Regions from separate parts of the Rhizobium sp. NLR8a genome, predicted to be linked through region 3. Evidence: predicted binding sites of a transcription regulator. Region 3 holds the regulator's gene; each other region holds the start of a gene.
The links. The regulator PhoB, encoded in region 3, activates phosphate uptake and scavenging genes when phosphate is short. The targets are predictions, from matches to a motif close to TGTCATNNANCTGTCAT.
Positions count from the first base shown of each region.

Region 1: the regulator PhoB is predicted to act here: its motif matches at 4,762-4,778, upstream of HJC04_RS20165 (DUF1045 domain-containing protein).
Region 2: the regulator PhoB is predicted to act here: its motif matches at 3,633-3,649, upstream of HJC04_RS16590 (DUF47 family protein).

Region 1 covers NZ_JABDWI010000010.1:122,296-128,259, reverse strand. The annotation lists gene HJC04_RS20200 (flotillin family protein) at 1-461, shown strand, start outside; gene HJC04_RS20195 (metallophosphoesterase) at 484-1,224, opposite strand; gene uraH (hydroxyisourate hydrolase) at 1,225-1,581, opposite strand; gene HJC04_RS20185 (ureidoglycolate lyase) at 1,578-2,099, opposite strand; gene HJC04_RS20180 (DUF86 domain-containing protein) at 2,083-2,445, opposite strand; gene uraD (2-oxo-4-hydroxy-4-carboxy-5-ureidoimidazoline decarboxylase) at 2,442-2,942, opposite strand; gene puuE (allantoinase PuuE) at 2,942-3,865, opposite strand; gene HJC04_RS20165 (DUF1045 domain-containing protein) at 3,979-4,686, opposite strand; gene HJC04_RS20160 (FAD-binding oxidoreductase) at 4,801-5,964, opposite strand, start outside.
Region 2 covers NZ_JABDWI010000008.1:78,678-84,641, forward strand. The annotation lists gene HJC04_RS16570 (invasion associated locus B family protein) at 1-528, shown strand, start outside; gene HJC04_RS16575 (peroxiredoxin-like family protein) at 810-1,451, shown strand; gene tldD (metalloprotease TldD) at 1,651-3,066, shown strand; gene HJC04_RS16585 (GNAT family N-acetyltransferase) at 3,081-3,572, shown strand; gene HJC04_RS16590 (DUF47 family protein) at 3,737-4,378, shown strand; gene HJC04_RS16595 (inorganic phosphate transporter) at 4,378-5,391, shown strand; gene HJC04_RS16600 (pyrophosphatase) at 5,408-5,713, opposite strand; gene HJC04_RS16605 (D-alanyl-D-alanine carboxypeptidase family protein) at 5,795-5,964, opposite strand, start outside.
Region 3 covers NZ_JABDWI010000004.1:273,230-279,193, reverse strand. The annotation lists gene HJC04_RS09570 (aspartate aminotransferase family protein) at 1-197, opposite strand, end outside; gene HJC04_RS09565 (GcrA family cell cycle regulator) at 621-1,154, shown strand; gene phoB (phosphate regulon transcriptional regulator PhoB) at 1,448-2,131, opposite strand; gene phoU (phosphate signaling complex protein PhoU) at 2,292-3,005, opposite strand; gene pstB (phosphate ABC transporter ATP-binding protein PstB) at 3,049-3,864, opposite strand; gene pstA (phosphate ABC transporter permease PstA) at 3,880-5,202, opposite strand; gene pstC (phosphate ABC transporter permease subunit PstC) at 5,199-5,964, opposite strand, start outside.

The DNA.
Region 1 (5,964 bases), on a different contig from region 3:
GCGAAGCCCTGCTCAACGAAGCCCGCAACAAGCTCAGCCAGACCATCATCGAGTTCGAGATCACTCGCGAGCGTATCCGCATCATTCCCGAGGCACTCGCCGAGGCGGTCAAGCCGATCGAGAAGATCTCCGACATCAGGATCTTCGACACCGGCGGCATGCTCGGCCGCGGAAACGGCGCGAACGGTGAAAGCGGCATTGGTCTCGGCGATGGGCTGGCCGGCCAGTTGCTCTCCTATCAGGCCAACAAGCCGATCCTCGACAAATTGTTGAAGGAGGCCGGCTTCGACGGCGACAATGCCATTTCATCCCTGCTTGGAAAGCTTGATGGCGCAAAACCGGTAATTTCAGCCGCGGCTCCTGCAAAACAGGCAACCCCGCCTGCCACGCCAGTAAAGCCTGTGGCACCGGCCGCGGCTCCTGCACAGACGATCGCCCCTCAGGCGCCGGAGAAGGATTGATCAGAGCGCAGACAGGTCCGGGCTATCGCACCCAGCCTGTCGCCAGCGCGCTCGCCCAGTCGGCACGGCCCCTTTCGGCGGCCAGTGCCGACATCGCCATATGGTCGTAGGCGACGTTCCTGAACTGCCATGTCCATCCCGCCGCCGTCTTTTCTAGAATGGCATAGCCGGCCAACGGATGGCCGGCTTCGACCTTGTGATAATAGGGCAGCACGTCATCATAGGCAGGGCAGCCGACACTGCCGGGATTGACGATAAGCCGGCCATTGGAGACGCGAACGGCGCGAGGCACATGGCTGTGGCCGCAGAGGATCAGCGGCAGGTCGATGCCTTCGGCGAGCGCCTCGATCGCTTCGATCGGCTTCAGGAAGACAAGCCCTTCCGGCGAGACGGACTCAAGCCAGTAGAGATTGTCGTCCTTCGGCGTCGCGTGGCAGAGATAGGCCTCGCCGCGATAGACGGTATCGAACGGCAGACCCCGCAGCCAATCGAGATGGGATGGCGTCAGTTGCCGGTAGGCGACGGCATCCGAGGCGTGCATTAGGGCCGGGTCCTGCTCGATGAGATAGCGGTCGTGATTGCCGCGCACCGAGGTCAGGCCGAGCGCCATCAGCAGATCAGCTGTCCGGCCGGCATTCAGCGGACTGCTGAAGAAATCACCAAGATTGACGATCTCCTCGATGCCCTGCGCCTGAATATCGGCAAGCACCGCCTCGAGCGCCAGATAGTTGCCGTGAATGTCGGCGATTGCGGCAAAACGCATCTAGCTTCCCCGGTAGGTGGAATAGCCATAGGGCGAAAGCAGCAGCGGCACGTGATAGTGCGCAGTGACATCCGCGATACCGAAGCGGATCGGCACTAGGTCGAGGAAGGCCGGATGCGGCAGCGGCGTGCCGCAGGCCCTGAGATACTCACCGGCGTGGAAGACCAATTCGTAGGTGCCGACGTGAAAGTTTTCGCCGGCAAGCATCGGGCCACCATCGACTCGGCCGTCCGCATTGGTCTCCACCGTTTTCAGATGTCTGCGGATCTCGCCGTCGAGCTGGAAAAGATCGATCCTGAGGCCCTCGGCGGGCTTGCCGAGGGCGGTGTCGAGCACATGTGTCGTCAGTCCGGTCATGGGGCTGGCTCTTTGATGACATAGGGGGTTTCGAAGAAGAATTCCTCAAGATTATTGCCAGGGCCGTCGCGGTCGACGACCAGGAAATCGGAGGTCTGGCCGAGCGCCATCAGGGGGTGATGCCAGACATTGCGGCGATAGTTCACACCCTGGTTTCCGCGCGCGAAAAACACCTGCGGCCTGCCCGGACGTCCGCCCTCGTCCTCGGAGACGACGACGAGGAAGGGGCGGCCGGAAATCGGCGAGAAACTCTGACTGCCGAACGGATGGCGCTCCATCATGTCGACGTCATAGGGGAAGCTGCGCGGCTGGCCGCGAAAGATATTGATGATGACGCGCGCGCCCTCGCCCGCCGCCTCGGCTGCGGCCAATGCATGGAAGCGCTCGGTCGTGCCGCCGTTGATGAGCCGCATCGAGGCTGGATCGGCTTCGATCACTTCGCCGAAGGGGGCGAAGGCCGATCTGGTAAGCGGGCGGATGTCGAGAAAATCAGACAATGGTTCACTCGCCTTCGGCATGCCAGTGACGAATGGCGTCGATCTCGACGAGAAGTTCCGGCAGCGTGCGATAGGTTGCATCCCAGATGTCGGAGGCATCGAGGGCGAAGACGTCTTCCAGGATACGGTTGCCCGTTCCGCAGATTTTTGTCCACGGCAGAGTGGGATGCTCGGTTGCGAATTCCGGATGGGTTACGAGCAGTCGGGACGCAGCCGCGCCGATGGTGAAGTGGCAGAAGGCAACCGCCTTGAAGGTGAGATTGTCCTCGGCGAAGGCCGCCTCATCCATTCCGCCCACGAAGTATAGCGCTTCGGCTGCCGCCTTCTGCATTTCATTGAGATAGTCGATAGCACGATGCTCGCTCATTCGCCCTCCGGCAACATCGATGTCAGGCGCAGCAGCGCGATCCGCTCGACCTGTGTCGTGGCGGTCGCGAATTCCTCATCCAGGTCATTGCCGATCCGCGTTTCGAAGGCAGAAAGGATATCGTCCTTATCGAGCCCTTTGACGGCGATGATGAAGGGAAAGCCGAATTTTTCGACATAGGCTGCATTAAGTTCGGTGAAGCGGGCATGTTCGGCCGGGCTCAGCCGATCGAGACCGGCGCCGGCCTGCTCCTTGCGGCTGTCTTCCGTGAGTTCACCTGCTATCGCCAGACGCCCGGCAAGATCGGGATGGGCGCGCAGAATGCCGAGACGCTCATCCCGGCTTGCCGCACGGAAGACGGCGGTGAGCGCTGCGTGCACAGCTGATGCCGTCAGCGGCTCCGTTAGGCTGCCCGCGTCATAGGCGCGTTCGGCAATGAAAGGGGAATGCTCGAAGACGCCGCCGAAGCGGGAAACGAAATCCTCGCGCGACAGCATTAAAGCGCATCCGGCTGATGATGCTTGTGCCAGTGCTCGGCGATCTCGATGCGGCGCGGGATCCAGACCTTGTCGTGCTTCAGCACATATTCGATGAAGCGCCTCAGAGCGGCCGCCCGGCCCGGACGCCCGACGAGGCGACAATGCAGGCCGACCGACATCATCTTCGGGCTGCCGTCCTTCCCTTCCTCATAAAGCGTATCGAAAGCATCCTTGAGATAGGTGAAGAACTGATCGCCGGCGTTGAAACCCTGCGGCGTGGCAAAACGCATGTCGTTGGTTTCGAGCGTATAGGGGATGATCAGGAAGGGCTTCCCGTCGATGCCCTTCACCCAGTAAGGCAGGTCATCGGCATAGGAATCGGAGGAATAGAGGAAACCGCCCTCTTCCTGCACCAGTCGCAGCGTGTTGTCGGAAGGTTTTCCCTGGTACATCCCGAAGGGCCGCTCGCCGGTAATTTCGGTATGCAGGCGCACGGCTTCGAGAATGTGCTTGCGCTCCAGATCCTCGGGGAAATCCTTGTATTCCAGCCAGCGATAACCGTGGCTGGCGATCTCCCAGCCGGCCTCTTTCATGGCCGCGACGGCTTCGGGATTGCGGGCCATCGCCAGCGTCACGCCGTAGACGGTCGCCTGCACCTTGAGACCGGTGAACATCCGCCAGAGCCGCCAGAAGCCTGCCCGCGAACCATATTCGTAGATCGATTCCATGTTGAGATTGCGCTGCCCCGGCCAGGCGGCCGCGCCGACGATCTCCGACAGCAGGTTTTCGGAAGCCGGATCGCCTTCGAGGATGCAGCTTTCGCCGCCCTCTTCGTAATTGATGACGAACTGCACGGCGACGCGGGCGTCGCCCGGCCACTTCGGATCGGGCGTCTGACGCCCGTAGCCGACGAGATTGCGCGGGTAGGTCTCGGATACCATCAAATCACCTTCTGAAAAGACGGGGAACGGTATCATCCGCAGCCGGAATGTCGAGACGGAAACTGCGCAGCAAAATTTCTCTCTCATTCACAATGGCTTAGCTTGATATCGGCTCAGGCGATCCTGCGCGCGCTGACCTTGCCCATCGGGTGGAGCGAGTGAACGCGGAAGGGGCCGCCGGTGCCTTCCTCGATCATCAAAGCCACATTCGAAACCATCACCGGCTCCCTCAAGACGGGCTCGAAGATCGTTCGCAGCACCGGCTCGATGCGGGGCATGTCGATCGCATTGATGGGGCCCGTCACCGGCATATGGAAGCGGAACTCCTCCATCACATAGGGATTGCCCCAACGATGCAGATTGGCAAATTGCGCCGCCGACAATCCGTCGGGATCACTTCGCTCGATGTCGGCTTCACTCAGCGGCGCCCGGAAACGATCAAACTCCTGGACGATCGCCGAAGCCAGATACTGGATCGGCTCACAGGGAGCGCTCGGCATCAGGCTGTAAAAACTGCCGAGCCGGGCGATCTCCAGACGGGGAATCTGGAAAGGGGCATAGGTCCCGGCAAAACGCATGAGATCGCGCAGGAGTTGCGATTCCGACGTGCCGGCGGACAGGTGAAAAGGCGCCTTCAAAACACCGTGAAAACCATAGCGTCGCGGCACGGCGGTATAAAAGGCGATCTCGTGAATGCCGAGGCCGCGGACGGCCGGAGGCTCCACCATATCGCCCGAAAACACGTTTCGGCCTAGCCAATTGGCGGCCACGAGCGACAGGGGGTCGCTCGCCGGAGGCGTGAAGCAAATGGCATAGCGCATGCAATTTCCTCCATCAAGGAAGTGAGCGCCGGCAAGATCCGGCGCTGCCGATGCGCAAGCAGATAGGTGATTTGCATGACAGAATAACGAAACGCAGCTGTATCTAATTCACGTTTAACGTGAAGCGACAGCAATATGGCTTGATATCGCGAAGCTTTCCGGCAGCGAAAATTCACAATCTGTATCGCCGGCGATACAAATCGCAGCTTCCGCCAGCCGATGCGCCAGTCCGAAGCTGACCTTGAAACCGCCGGTCAGTGCGATCAATCGGGGATGGACGGGATGGCGGCCGATCATCGGATCGCGGTCGATGGCCTTCGGGCGAAGCCCTGCCCAGCGCTCGATGACAGGGGCGTTGCGGAGCGCCGGCGCGATCGCCCGCGCCGCCTCGATCAGCGCGTCGAGTTGCGCGTCGGTCGAGCCGGGATCGTCAAAGCGGTTCTCGCTGGTGCTGCCGATTGCCGCATACCCGCCTTCGTGCGCCACCAAGTAGAGCCCATCGAGGAAGATCGTCGGCAGCGCCGGGTCGACATCGGCCCTCAACAGCGCCGCCTGCCCCTTCACTGGCTGGCCGAGCGGCCTTTTCGCCCCCGGCGTCAGCTCCTGCAGCAACGGAAAGGACTGATGGCCGGCAGCCAGGATGCAGCGGCTGAAGGCAATGGTTTCGCCGCCAATTTCCGCGGTGCCACGATCGGGATCGAGGGCGGCAACGGCCGCATGCTCCATGATACGCACGTGTTTTGCCCGCCGCAGCAAGGCGATGAGCGCTGAGATCAATGAGCGGGGCGCAACACGGGCGGCGAGCGTATCATGCACGAAGCCACTTTCGCCGGCAGATGCGTCGGGCCAACCACCGACTGGCGCCCTGTCGAGCACATGCCAGTGGAAGTGGCGTTCGCCTGCCCGCCAATGGCGTTCGGCGTCCCCGGAATGGCCGCGGGCGATGCGCTTGAGATGCGGCTTCGGCAGCGGGATCAGCCGCCCAGACCTGTTGTAGCCAGCCGAAAGCCCGGTTTCGGCCTCAAGCGTGGCAATTTCGGTTTCAAGCGAGACCAACGCGTCGAACTGGAACTGCTTTTTCTCCGACCACTGGTCCGGCATATGCGGCATCAGCGCGCCGAGCAGGCCGCCGCTCGCGCCTCCGCCCAAGCTGGCGGCGTCGGCGAGGAGGGTGCTCATGCCGCGGCGTTCGGCATGGACGGCAGCCCAGAGACCCATGATGCCACCGCCGACGATCAGCAAATCGCAAGAAGATTGACCGGGCGCTTGCTGAGGACT
Region 2 (5,964 bases), on a different contig from region 3:
CCCACCACACCGGCACCGGCCGCCCCTGCCCCGGCGCAGCAGCCCCCGGCTGCCAACCCGAATATCCAGGTAACGCCCGGCCAGACGCAGCCGCAGGCGCCCGGCACCGTGAAATCCAACCACGGCGCATGGTCGGTTGTTTGCGACAAGCCGGCCGGTGCGGCGACGGAACAATGCGCGCTGATGCAGAACGTCATCGCCGAGGACCGGCCGGAGGTCGGGCTTTCCGTCGTCGTCTTGAAGACGGCCGACCGCAAATCGAAGATCCTGCGCGTGCTGGCGCCGCTCGGCGTGCTCCTGCCGAACGGTCTCGGACTGAATGTCGACGGCAAGGATATCGGCCGCGCCTACTTCGTCCGCTGCTTCGCCGACGGCTGTTATGCCGAAGTCGTGCTCGAGGACGAACTGCTCAAGACCTTCCGCAGCGGCGCCCAGGCCACCTTCATCGTCTTCCAGACGCCGGAAGAAGGGATCGGCATCCCTGTTGATCTCAAGGGTTTCGCCGAAGGTTTTGACGCGCTGCCTTGAGGGCGGCTGCGGCCTGTCGCGGGTCCGCCCCTCATCCGCTCAATCCAGCTTCACTTCCGCCAGCGGCCCGCTCTGGTGAAAGGCTGAATTTTGAGAAAACGGACTTTTCCGGTCACGATACGCCGTTTACCGCTTGCCCGCGGGCCAATGTGGGACCATTCTTGGATCGGATCCTGGCGGTGCGGTAAGACAAGAGGTCGGGCCTCGCAACGCTCAGTCTCGACCTCGAAACACTTAACGTGGCGCCTTTTCTCGACTGATCCCGAGCGAGGAGGTTGTCCATGTCCACGCGCTATGTCGACCATCCGCTAAAACCGGGCGACCGGGTGCCGAACGTTGTGTTTGATGCAGTCTCGCGCGAAGGGAAGATCGCGCTTGATGATTTTCGCGGCCGCAGCCCATTGTTGATCGGTTTGTTTCGAGGCCTGCATTGTCCCTTCTGCCGGCGCCATGTCGCGGCCATGGCATATCTCAACCCGATGCTGCGTGAGAAAGGCGTCCAATCGCTGGCAGTGGTAAACACCCCGGTCGAACGCGCGCGGCTGTATTTCCGTTACCATCCGATCCCCGGTATTCTTGCGGCTTCCGACCCGATACGGGCTTCGCACCGAGCCTTCGGCTTACGCGAGGTCGGGATCGACACGGTCATGGCGATACGAATCGATCTGCCGGGCGAATTGCCAGAGCCTATGGGCGTGATGGCGATGGACGATTTTCTCAACAAGAAGGAAGGATATCAAATTACGGAAGCCGATCAGCAGATGATGACCGCCGACCATGGGCAGCTTGTCGGTCAGTTCCTGATCGACCGCGAGGGCATCGTCCGCTGGAGCTTCACTGAAGTTCTGGAGGCCGGGCTGCAAACGTTCAAGGCTCCGAATTCCCGGGAATTGATGTCGGCAGCTTCGCAAGTCGCACATTGACGACAAAAAATCGCTCGACGCCCCGACGGGTGGTCAGCGTTGTCTACCCCGCGCAAAGCGATCAACCGTTTGCATCTCTTCGAGGCGCGTCCCACCTCCCGAGACAAAGAATATTCGCCGCGAGGGCTTCACTCCTTGTTATATGGAGCCCTATCTAGGGGATAAGCGCATTCCCGAACATGCCCATTGGAGCCAGACCATGACCACCGATCTCCTGACGCTTTTCGATGCCGACGAAGCCACGATGCGCGGCCTTGTCGCCGAGGCGCTCGCCGGCGCCGATGACGGCGAACTGTTCATCGAGCATGCGCAGGCCGAAGCGCTGACCTTCGACAATGGCCGGCTGAAGGGCGGCAGTTTCAACACCGAACAGGGTTTCGGGCTTCGCGCCGTTGCCGGCGAAGCGGTGGGTTATGCCCATGCCGGCGATCTCTCGGTGGCGGCGCTGAAGCGGGCGGCCGATGCGGTCGGCGCGGTGACGCGCGGCTATTCCGGCACCTACGCCGCCGCTCCCCAGGGCACCAACAAGAAATTCTACGGCGACCAGAACCCGATCGGCCAGCCGAGCTTCGAGGAGAAGGTCAAGGTCCTGCAGGACATCGACGCCTATCTCAGAGGCAAGGACGACAAGGTCCGGCAGGTCACCGCCTCGGTCGCCGCGAGCTGGCAGGTGGTCGACATCCTGCGCGCCGACGGCCACCGCGTGCGCGACATAAGACCGATGACCCGCATCAACATTTCCGTCGTGGTCGGTGAAGGCGAGCGGCAGGAGAGCGGTTCCTACGGCAGCGGCGGGCGCATCGGCTTCGGCGATTTCATTGCCGAGGGCAGCTGGCAGTACGGCGCCGACGAGGCGCTGCGCCAGGCGCTCGTCAATCTGGAAGCGATCGACGCGCCCGCCGGCACGATGGATGTCGTTCTCGGCTCCGGCTGGCCGGGCGTCATGCTGCACGAGGCGGTCGGCCACGGGCTGGAAGGGGATTTCAACCGCAAGAAGACCTCGGCCTTTTCAGGGCTTCTCGGCCAGATCGTTGCCGCGCCCGGCGTCACCGTCGTCGACGACGGCACGATCGACAACCGCCGCGGCTCGATCACCATCGACGACGAGGGTACACCGTCGGGCTACAACGTGCTGATCGAGAACGGCAAGCTCGTCGGCTATATGCAGGACCGGCAGAACGCCCGGCTGATGGGCATGGCGCCCACCGGCAACGGCCGCCGCCAGGGCTATGCCCACGTGCCGATGCCGCGCATGACCAACACCTATATGCTCGGCGGCGACAAGACTCCGGAAGAAATCATCGCCTCGGTGAAGAAGGGCGTCTATGCCGTCTCCTTTGGCGGCGGCCAGGTCGACATCACCTCCGGCAAATTCGTCTTCGGTTGCACCGAGGCCTATCTGATCGAAAACGGCAAGATCGGCGCGCCGATCAAGGGGGCGATGCTGATCGGCAACGGCCCGGATGCGATGAAGCGGGTGTCGATGATCGGCAACGACATGAAGCTCGATACCGGCATCGGCAATTGCGGCAAGGCCGGCCAATGGGTTCCGGTCGGCGTCGGCCAGCCGCATCTGCGCATGGATCAGGTCACCGTCGGCGGCACCCAGGCCTGAGGCGGGAGGATCTGATGGGAGAGATCGAAATCAGAGCCTTTGCCGAAGGCGATGCCGATGACGTGCTGTCGGTGATCCTGCCGATCCAGCGCGAGGAGTTCGGCATCGATATCACTGCCGATGCGCAGCCCGATCTCCGGGTCATCCCGGATTTCTACCAGTCCGGCAAAGGTCAGTTCTGGGTCGCCGTCAAGGACGGCGCCATCGTCGGCACCCTTGGGCTGAAGGACATCGGCAACAATCAGGCGGCGCTGCGCAAGATGTTCGTCGCCGCCGAGGTGCGCGGCCGCGAGCACGGCGTGGCGGCGCGGCTTCTCGAGCGCCTGTTCGACCACGCCAGAGATGCCGGCCTCACCGACATCTTCCTCGGCACGACGGACAAGTTCGTCGCCGCCCAGCGCTTCTACGAAAAGAACGGCTTTACCGAAATTGCCAAGAGCGCCCTGCCCCGCTCCTTCCCGCTGATGGCGGTGGACAGCAAGTTTTACCGGTACAAGGTCGGCTGACCGCCGATGGCGGAAAGGGTTCAGCTGCCGGCAACGGCCATGTCCCTGCCGCGGCACAACTGTCATAAATCTGTCACAAACCGAAATTCGGCCCTATCTCTTCAACGGGATAGGGTTTAGGACGGCTCGTCGTTCATAGCGCAGACCAGGATTGCGAGGTGTTCATGCTGGGTTGGTTTCGAAAGTTGATGCCGCGCGAAGACCGGTTCTTCGTCCTTTTCGAACAACATTCCAGAACGATCGTCGACGCCGCACAGGCTCTGGACAGGTTGCTGTCGGGAATAGAGATCGAGCATCAATGCGAAACGATCGTGCGGTTGGAAGATCAGGCCGACGATATAACGCGCGAAGTCATGCTGGCCGTCCGGCGGAGTTTCATCACACCTTTCGATCGTGGCGACATCAAGGATCTCATCCAATCCATGGATGATGCGATCGACATGATGCACAAAACCGTCAAAACCATCCGGCTCTTCGAGCAGACCAGCTTCGATCCACGGATGCAGGAAATGGGCAAGACCGTTGTGGAAGCTGCCAATCTCATTGCCGAGGCCATTCCCTTGCTTGATCGCATCAGCGCCAATGCGCCGCGGCTTTCTGCCATCGTCGAGCAGGTCACGCAGGTGGAAGGGCGCTCCGACGAGTTGCACGAGCAGGGGCTCAAGGATCTGTTTCGCCGGCACGGCGCCGGCAATGCGATGGCCTATATGATCGGCAGCGAGATCTACGGCGAGCTGGAGAAGGTGGTCGACCGTTTCGAGGACGTCGCCAACGAGATCAGCGGCATCGTGATCGAGAATGTCTGATGGAAGCCGCCCTCGCTCTTCCGCTTCTTGTCGGCCTGATCGGCGTCGCACTGCTGTTCGATTTTCTCAATGGCCTGCATGATGCGGCCAACTCGATCGCGACAATCGTCTCGACACGGGTCCTGAGGCCGCAATATGCGGTCTTCTGGGCGGCATTCTTCAATTTCATCGCCTTCCTGTTCTTCGGCCTGCATGTGGCCGAGACGCTCGGGACCGGCATCATCGACCCGGCGATCGTCACGCCGCAGGTGATTTTCGCGGCCCTGATCGGCGCCATCGTCTGGAATGTCGTGACCTGGGTCTTCGGCATTCCCTCCAGTTCATCCCATGCTCTGGTCGGCGGGCTGGTCGGTGCGGGCCTTGCCAAAACGGGGTTGAGCTCGATCGTCTGGAGCGGTCTTCTCAAGACCGTCTCCGCCATCGTCATGTCGCCGATGATCGGTTTTCTCCTGGCACTGTTCCTCATCCTGGCGGTGACCTGGACCTTCATCCGGCAGACGCCTTTTGCCGTCGACCGATCCTTCCGTTTCCTGCAATTCGTGTCGGCGTCGCTCTATTCGCTCGGCCACGGCGGCAATGACGCCCAGAAGACCATGGGCATCATTGCCGTGCTTCTCTATTCGCAGGGTTACCTCGGCGGCAGCTTCCACGTGCCGCTCTGGGTGGTGATCTCATGCCAGGCAGCGATGGCGCTCGGCACCTTGTTCGGCGGCTGGCGCATCGTCCATACGATGGGCTCGAAGATCACCAGGCTCAATCCGATGCAGGGATTCTGCGCCGAAACGGGCGGCGCCTTGACGCTGTTCGGCGCCACCTGGCTCGGTATCCCCGTCTCGACCACCCATACCATTACCGGCGCCATCATCGGCGTCGGCGCCGCCCGGCGCGTGTCCGCCGTCAGGTGGGGGCTAGCCGGCAACATCGTCATCGCATGGATCATCACCCTGCCGGCAGCGGCAATGATTTCGGCAGTTTCGTTCTGGCTGGTGACCGGCTTGAGCAAAATCTTCTGATGTCGCTCCCGATTTCTTACCAGCTCGGCTGAAACCGCCACTTCCGTTCGATCGCGGCGGCGAGGTCGATGTCGTTACGGCGAGCAAACAGCATGAGGTGACCAAGCAGGTCGGCCGTCTCGTCGGCGAGCTCGCGCCTGATGTCCTCAGGGGAGCGGCCCTTGGCACGGCCGCGGCCGGTCAGGCGGTTCCATGCCTGGGTCAGTTCACCCATCTCCTCCTGCAGCTTCAACAGAAACCAGTCGGCGTCGCGCTCGATGCCGCTCTCGGCGACATGGGCGGAGGAAGCGGCTTCGAACTGGTCGGCAAGACGGCGCAGCATCAATGTTCTCCTTTTGTTTATGGAGGAGACGCTGATTCCCGCTGCTTGTCCAGAGCGCACTGCCTCAGTGGGGCGTTGCGATCAGCCGCGGTCCGGGAGCAGCATGCAGTCATAGGAGCGCTGCTTCAGCGCATCGCAGGCTGAGGCGGCGTCCTCCCTGCTGGCGAAGCCGACGAAGCGGGCGCGATAGATCCTGTTGGCCCCCTGCCCGACCGCTTCGGTATAGGGCGAGGCGGAAACGAGCGGCGCGC
Region 3 (5,964 bases):
TGCCAGACCTTGTCGGCCTGCTCCTTCAGCGCCGCGACCACATGCGGGTTGCCGTGGCCGACGGAGGTGACGGCGACCCCGGCGCCGAAATCGAGATAACGCTCGCCGCTCTCGGCGATCAGCCATACGCCCTCGCCTCGCTCGAACCGCAGCGGGGCACGAGAATAGGTGTCGTAAAGCGGCGCGGCTTCAGCCATCGCGGGTCTCCCGTTCAATGTTGTCATGCGCGGATTCCGGCTAACAAAACCAGGTCCGAAAAATCAAAAATGCCGCCTTTCGGCGGCGAGCGGTACTATTTCCTTTTCGCGCTGCAATGTCAACAAAACTGCGGCCTTAGCGTATGCCGCAAGCTTGTACAGGGGCACTTTCGGCCTTCAACAGGCATTATTGCAGAAATGACACGCAGAGGCAGCAAGTTGGGGAAAAACTTGAAATTCGATTCATCCGGATTCCCGCGACTCTTGTCACGGAGTCAGCCTCACACTAGGTTAAAGTTCAATTACTAGACTGCATGCGGCGGAACTAGTCACCAAAATTGATCAAGCGTTTCTTGTTTCGGAGGCTTCCGGGACAACGGTGAGGGATTCTGCCATCACCAACGCAAAAGGTGGAGACAGGGCATGAACTGGACAGACGAGCGGGTCGAGAAACTCAAGAAGCTTTGGGCCGAAGGACTGAGCGCCAGCCAGATTGCTGCGCAGCTTGGCGGGGTCAGCCGAAACGCCGTTATCGGCAAGGTGCACAGGCTCAGCCTTCCCGGCCGCGCCAAGGCCGGCGGCACGGCCACCGCGGCGCGCACGCCGAAGCGCCAGACATCCGCGCCGCGCGCGCCGAACTACGCCTCCCGGATCGCCACCCGCACCGTGACCCGCCAGCAGGGCGCAACCCTGCTGAAGGAAGAGATCGAGATCGATACAGTCGAGGAAATGGAATATGTGCCGAAGGGCAACGTGGTGGTGCCGATTTCCCGCCGCCTCGGCCTGACGGAGCTCACCGAACGCACCTGCAAGTGGCCGGTCGGCGATCCGCTCAAGGAAGATTTCCATTTCTGCGGCTGCGAATCCCCGGACAATTCGCCCTATTGCAGCTATCATCAGAAGCTTGCCTATCAGCCGATCAACGAACGCCGCCGGGCGGCGGCGCGGGTCAGCTGAGCGGACCGGTATAGCCAGACATAAAAAACGGGCCGCCGTTTCTTATTCGAGTGGGAAGTGACCTTTGCGTTTAGCAACCCCCACACTCCGTCATGCCAGGGCTTGACGGAGGAGAGGTGGCGCCGGGACAAGTCGGCTTTGCAGGCGCGATGGAAAGGTGGTGCCGAGACGCATAAGCCTCGCCGGCGCAACGACGCTGGCTCCGCAGCGGCGACGATGGACGACAAGGCGGGCCTCACAAGCCGTACTGCCGTGCGTTTGGCGGGAACGCCAACCCCACACTCCCTCAGCCTTCAGGCCTCCATCGAATAACCGGCGCCGCGGACGGTGCGGATGACGTCCTGCATATTGGAGAAATTCAGCGCCTTGCGCAGGCGGCCGACATGGACGTCGACGGTGCGTTCGTCGACATAGATGTCGTGGCCCCAGACGCCGTCCAGCAGCTGCGAACGGGAAAAGACCCGGCCCGGCGACGACATCAGGAATTCCAGCAGCCGGAATTCGGTCGGGCCGAGGCGGACTTCGCGGCTCTTGCGGTGGACACGATGGGTTTCGCGGTCGAGCTCGATATCGCCGCATTTCAGCACCGAGGACAGCACCTCGGGACGGGCCCGACGCAGCATCGCCTTGACGCGGGCGACGAGCTCGGGGGTCGAGAAGGGCTTGACGACGTAATCGTCGGCGCCGGTGGACAGTCCGCGCACACGCTCGCTCTCCTCGCCGCGCGCCGTCAGCATGATGATCGGCAGCCGCTCGGTTTCCGGCCGCATGCGCAGGCGCCGGCAGAGTTCGATGCCGGAGACGCCGGGCAGCATCCAGTCGAGGATGAGAAGGTCGGGCGTGCGCTCCTGAAGCCTGATCTCGGCCTCGTCGCCGCGCAGGATGGTATCGACCTCAAAGCCTTCCGCCTCAAGATTATAGCGAAGAAGCACGCTCAGCGCTTCCTCGTCTTCAACAACTGCGACTCTCGGGATCATGCGTGTCCGTCTCCTCGCGCACAAGCCTTAAACCGGGACGATTTAAGCAGGCGTCCTGCGCAAATTCAGAAATTGGCTGCGACCTCTTTGCGCGCCCCGAACGGGCGCGCACGCAAGTGACTGGTCCGGGCGGCTGGCCCGGGCGGCTCGTTCGGAACAATTATTCCGTCGCGGCGCCGACGGTGTTGGCACTGTCATCCTTCGGACGATCGCCTTCCGGCTGGGCGCCCGTCGCCATGTAGTAAATCGTCTCGGCGATGTTGGTGGCATGGTCGCCGATGCGCTCGATGTTCTTGGCGCAAAAGAGCAGATGCGTGCAGCTCGTGATGTTGCGCGGATCTTCCATCATGTAGGTCAAGAGCTCGCGGAACAGCGAGGTGTACATCGCGTCGATCTCGTTGTCGCGTTCGCGGATGGCGGTCGCCTTGTCGGCGGCGCGTGTCGTATAGACGTCGAGCACTTCCTTGAGCTGGACGAGCGCCAGCTCGGAGAGGTGCTCGAGGCCGCGGGCGAGCTTGCGCGGCACGCCTGTGCTCTGCACGGCGATGACGCGCTTGGCGGTGTTCTTGCCGAGGTCGCCGACGCGTTCGAGATCGGCGGCGATGCGGATCGAACCCATGATCTCGCGCAGGTCCGAGGCCATCGGCTGACGGCGGGCGATGGTGACGATCGCCTTGTCGCCAATCTCGCGTTCGGTGTGATCGAGGATCACATCGTCGGAAATGACCTTTTGCGCCAGCGCCGTATCGCCGTTGACCAGCGCCCGGACGGATTCCGCGACCATCTGTTCGGCCAGGCCGCCCATTTCGGAAATCCGCCTGGAGAGGAACTTCAGATCATCATCATAGGCGGAATAAATATGTGTCGATGCCATGGGGCTTTGTCCTCGAATAACGGAAAGCTTCGTGTCGCCGGGATCAGCCGAAGCGACCCATGATGTAATCCTGGGTGCGTGGATCGTCGGGGTTGGTGAACATCTTGTCGGTGTCGTTCTCCTCGACGAGGTTGCCGAGGTGGAACATGGCGGTGCGCTGCGAAACACGCGCGGCCTGCTGCATGGAGTGGGTGACGATGACGATCGTGTAGTTCTCGCGCAACTCGTGGATCAGCTCCTCGACCTTGGCGGTGGCAATCGGATCAAGGGCCGAGCAGGGTTCGTCCATCAGGATGACCTCCGGGCTGACGGCGACGGCGCGGGCAATGCACAGGCGCTGCTGCTGACCGCCGGAGAGGCCGGTGCCGGATTCGTGCACGCGGTCCTTGACCTCGTTCCACAGGCCGGCGCGCTGCAGGCTGCTCTCGACGATCTGGTCGAGATCGGCCTTCGACTTGGCGAGACCGTGGATGCGCGGGCCGTAGGAGACGTTTTCGTAGATCGACTTCGGGAACGGGTTCGGCTTCTGGAAAACCATGCCGACGCGGGCGCGAAGTTCGACCACGTCGATATCCGGATCATAGATGTCGTCGCTGTCGAGCGTGATCTTGCCGGTGACGCGGCAGCCTTCGATCGTGTCGTTCATGCGGTTGAGGCTTCGCAGGAAGGTCGACTTGCCGCAGCCCGAGGGGCCGATCAGGGCGGTTACGGTGTTTTCGCGGATGTTCAGGTTCACGTCGAAAAGCGCGCGCTTCTCGCCGTAATATACGGAGACATCCTGTCCAATCATTTTATACGGGACGTTGCTCATCTTCTGATCCAGCGCCTTTTCAACTGCAGCTTCCGTCAGCATGTTCATGATGTTTAACTCCGTTTACCAGCGGCGCTCGAAGCGACGACGCAAGAGGATGGCGCCCATGTTCATGACGATCAGGAACAGGAGCAGGACGATGATGGCACCCGAAGTACGCTCCACGAAGGCACGTTCGGCCTCGTTCGCCCACATATAGACCTGCACGGGCAAGGCCGTCGAGGGCTCGAGCGGTGTCGTGGGCGCATTGGCGACGAAGGCGACCATGCCGATCAAGAGCAGCGGCGCGGTTTCGCCAAGCGCGTGCGCCAGGCCGATGATCGTGCCGGTGAGGATGCCGGGCATGGCAAGCGGCAGGACATGGTGGAACACCATCTGCATCTTCGAGGCGCCGAGGCCGAGCGCTGCGGCGCGGATCGAAGGCGGCACGGCGCGCAGAGCCGCGCGGGTGGCGATGATGATCGTCGGCAGGGTCATCAGCGTCAGCACCAGGCCACCGACCAGCGAAGCCGAGCGCGGCAGGCCGATGAAGTTGATGAAGACGGAAAGGCCGAGCAGACCGTAGACGATCGACGGGACGGCGGCGAGATTGTTGATGTTGACCTCGATCAGGTCCGTCAGCCTGTTCTTCGGCGCAAACTCCTCGAGATAGATCGAGGCGGCGACGCCGATCGGCAGCGACAGAACGAGCACGATCAGCATCAAGTAAAGCGAGCCGATGAGGGCAACGCCGAGGCCGGCGGCCTCCGGGCGGCTGGAATTGCCGTTGACGAAGAGGCCGCTGTTGAATTGCTTCTGGAGAACGCCGCCCGCCTTCATCTGGTTCATCCAGTTGACCTGCTTGTCGTTGACCTTGCGGTTCTTCTCATCGACGGAAAGATCGATCTGGCCCTTGTTGGCACTGTCAATATTGGCATCAGCGAGCAGGGTGACATTGACCGTCTTGCCGATGATCGAGGGATCGGCGACGACCAGATCGCGCAGCTGGATCGGCGCGCTCTTGGAGAGCATGGCGGTTGCATCGCGCACATCCGGACGGCTCGATGCATTGATGTTCAGCTGCTTGACGATCGCGTCACGCAGCAGAACCGGATAGTTGGCGGCGATCAGCACCGAAGGATCGGTCGCCCGCTTGCCGTTCGGATCGATCGTCTTTTCGGCGAATTCGATCGGCAGGGTGATCGTCGTCTGCTGGAAGGCGGTGTAGCCTTTGCCGATCACCGTCCACAGCAGGACGAAGAGAAAGATGAGGCCGAAGGCAATGGCGGCGATGCCGTAGGCCTGGAACCGGCGCTCGGCGGCATAGCGGCGCTTGATGCCGATGTCACGGCGGGCAGGCGCCTTGGAAACGGTGACACCGACGGCGGGAGAAACAATGTTCGTCATTCGTACTGCTCCCGATATTTGCGCACGATGTAGAGCGCATAGATGTTGAGGCTAAGCGTGATGCAGAACAGCGTGATGCCAAGCGCAAAGGCGACCAGCGTCTGCGGCGAGGTGAACTCGAGGTCGCCTGTCAGCTGATTGACGATCTTGACGGTCACCGTGGTCATCGGCTCGAAGGGGTTGATCTGAATGCGGGCGGCAACACCTGCGGCCAGCACGACGATCATGGTTTCGCCGATGGCGCGCGAGGCGGTCATCAGCAGCGCGCCGACGATGCCGGGAAGTGCCGCCGGCAGGACCACCTTCTTGATGGTTTCGGAGCGTGTGGCGCCGAGACCGAGCGAACCGTCGCGCAGCGCCCGCGGTACGGCGGTGATGATGTCGTCCGACAGCGAGGAAACGTAGGGGATCAGCATGATGCCCATGACGATACCGGCGGTCAGAACGCTCTGTGCCTGGATGAAGTTCGAATAGTTGCCGGAGAGCAGGCCGCTGATCTGCGCGGAGAAATCGCGCAGGAAGGGGCCGACGGTGACGAGGGCGAAGAAGCCGTAGACAATCGTCGGGATGCCGGCGAGCACTTCGAGCAGCGGCTTGGAGACGCCGCGCACCTTCGGCGAGGCGTATTCGGCCATGTAGATGGCGGCGAAGAGACCGACCGGCACGGCTACCAGCATGGCGACCAGGCCGATATAAAGCGTGCCGAGCAGGAGCGGGATCAGGCCGAACTGGCCGAAGGACGAGCTGCCGGCGCCGGCAAAG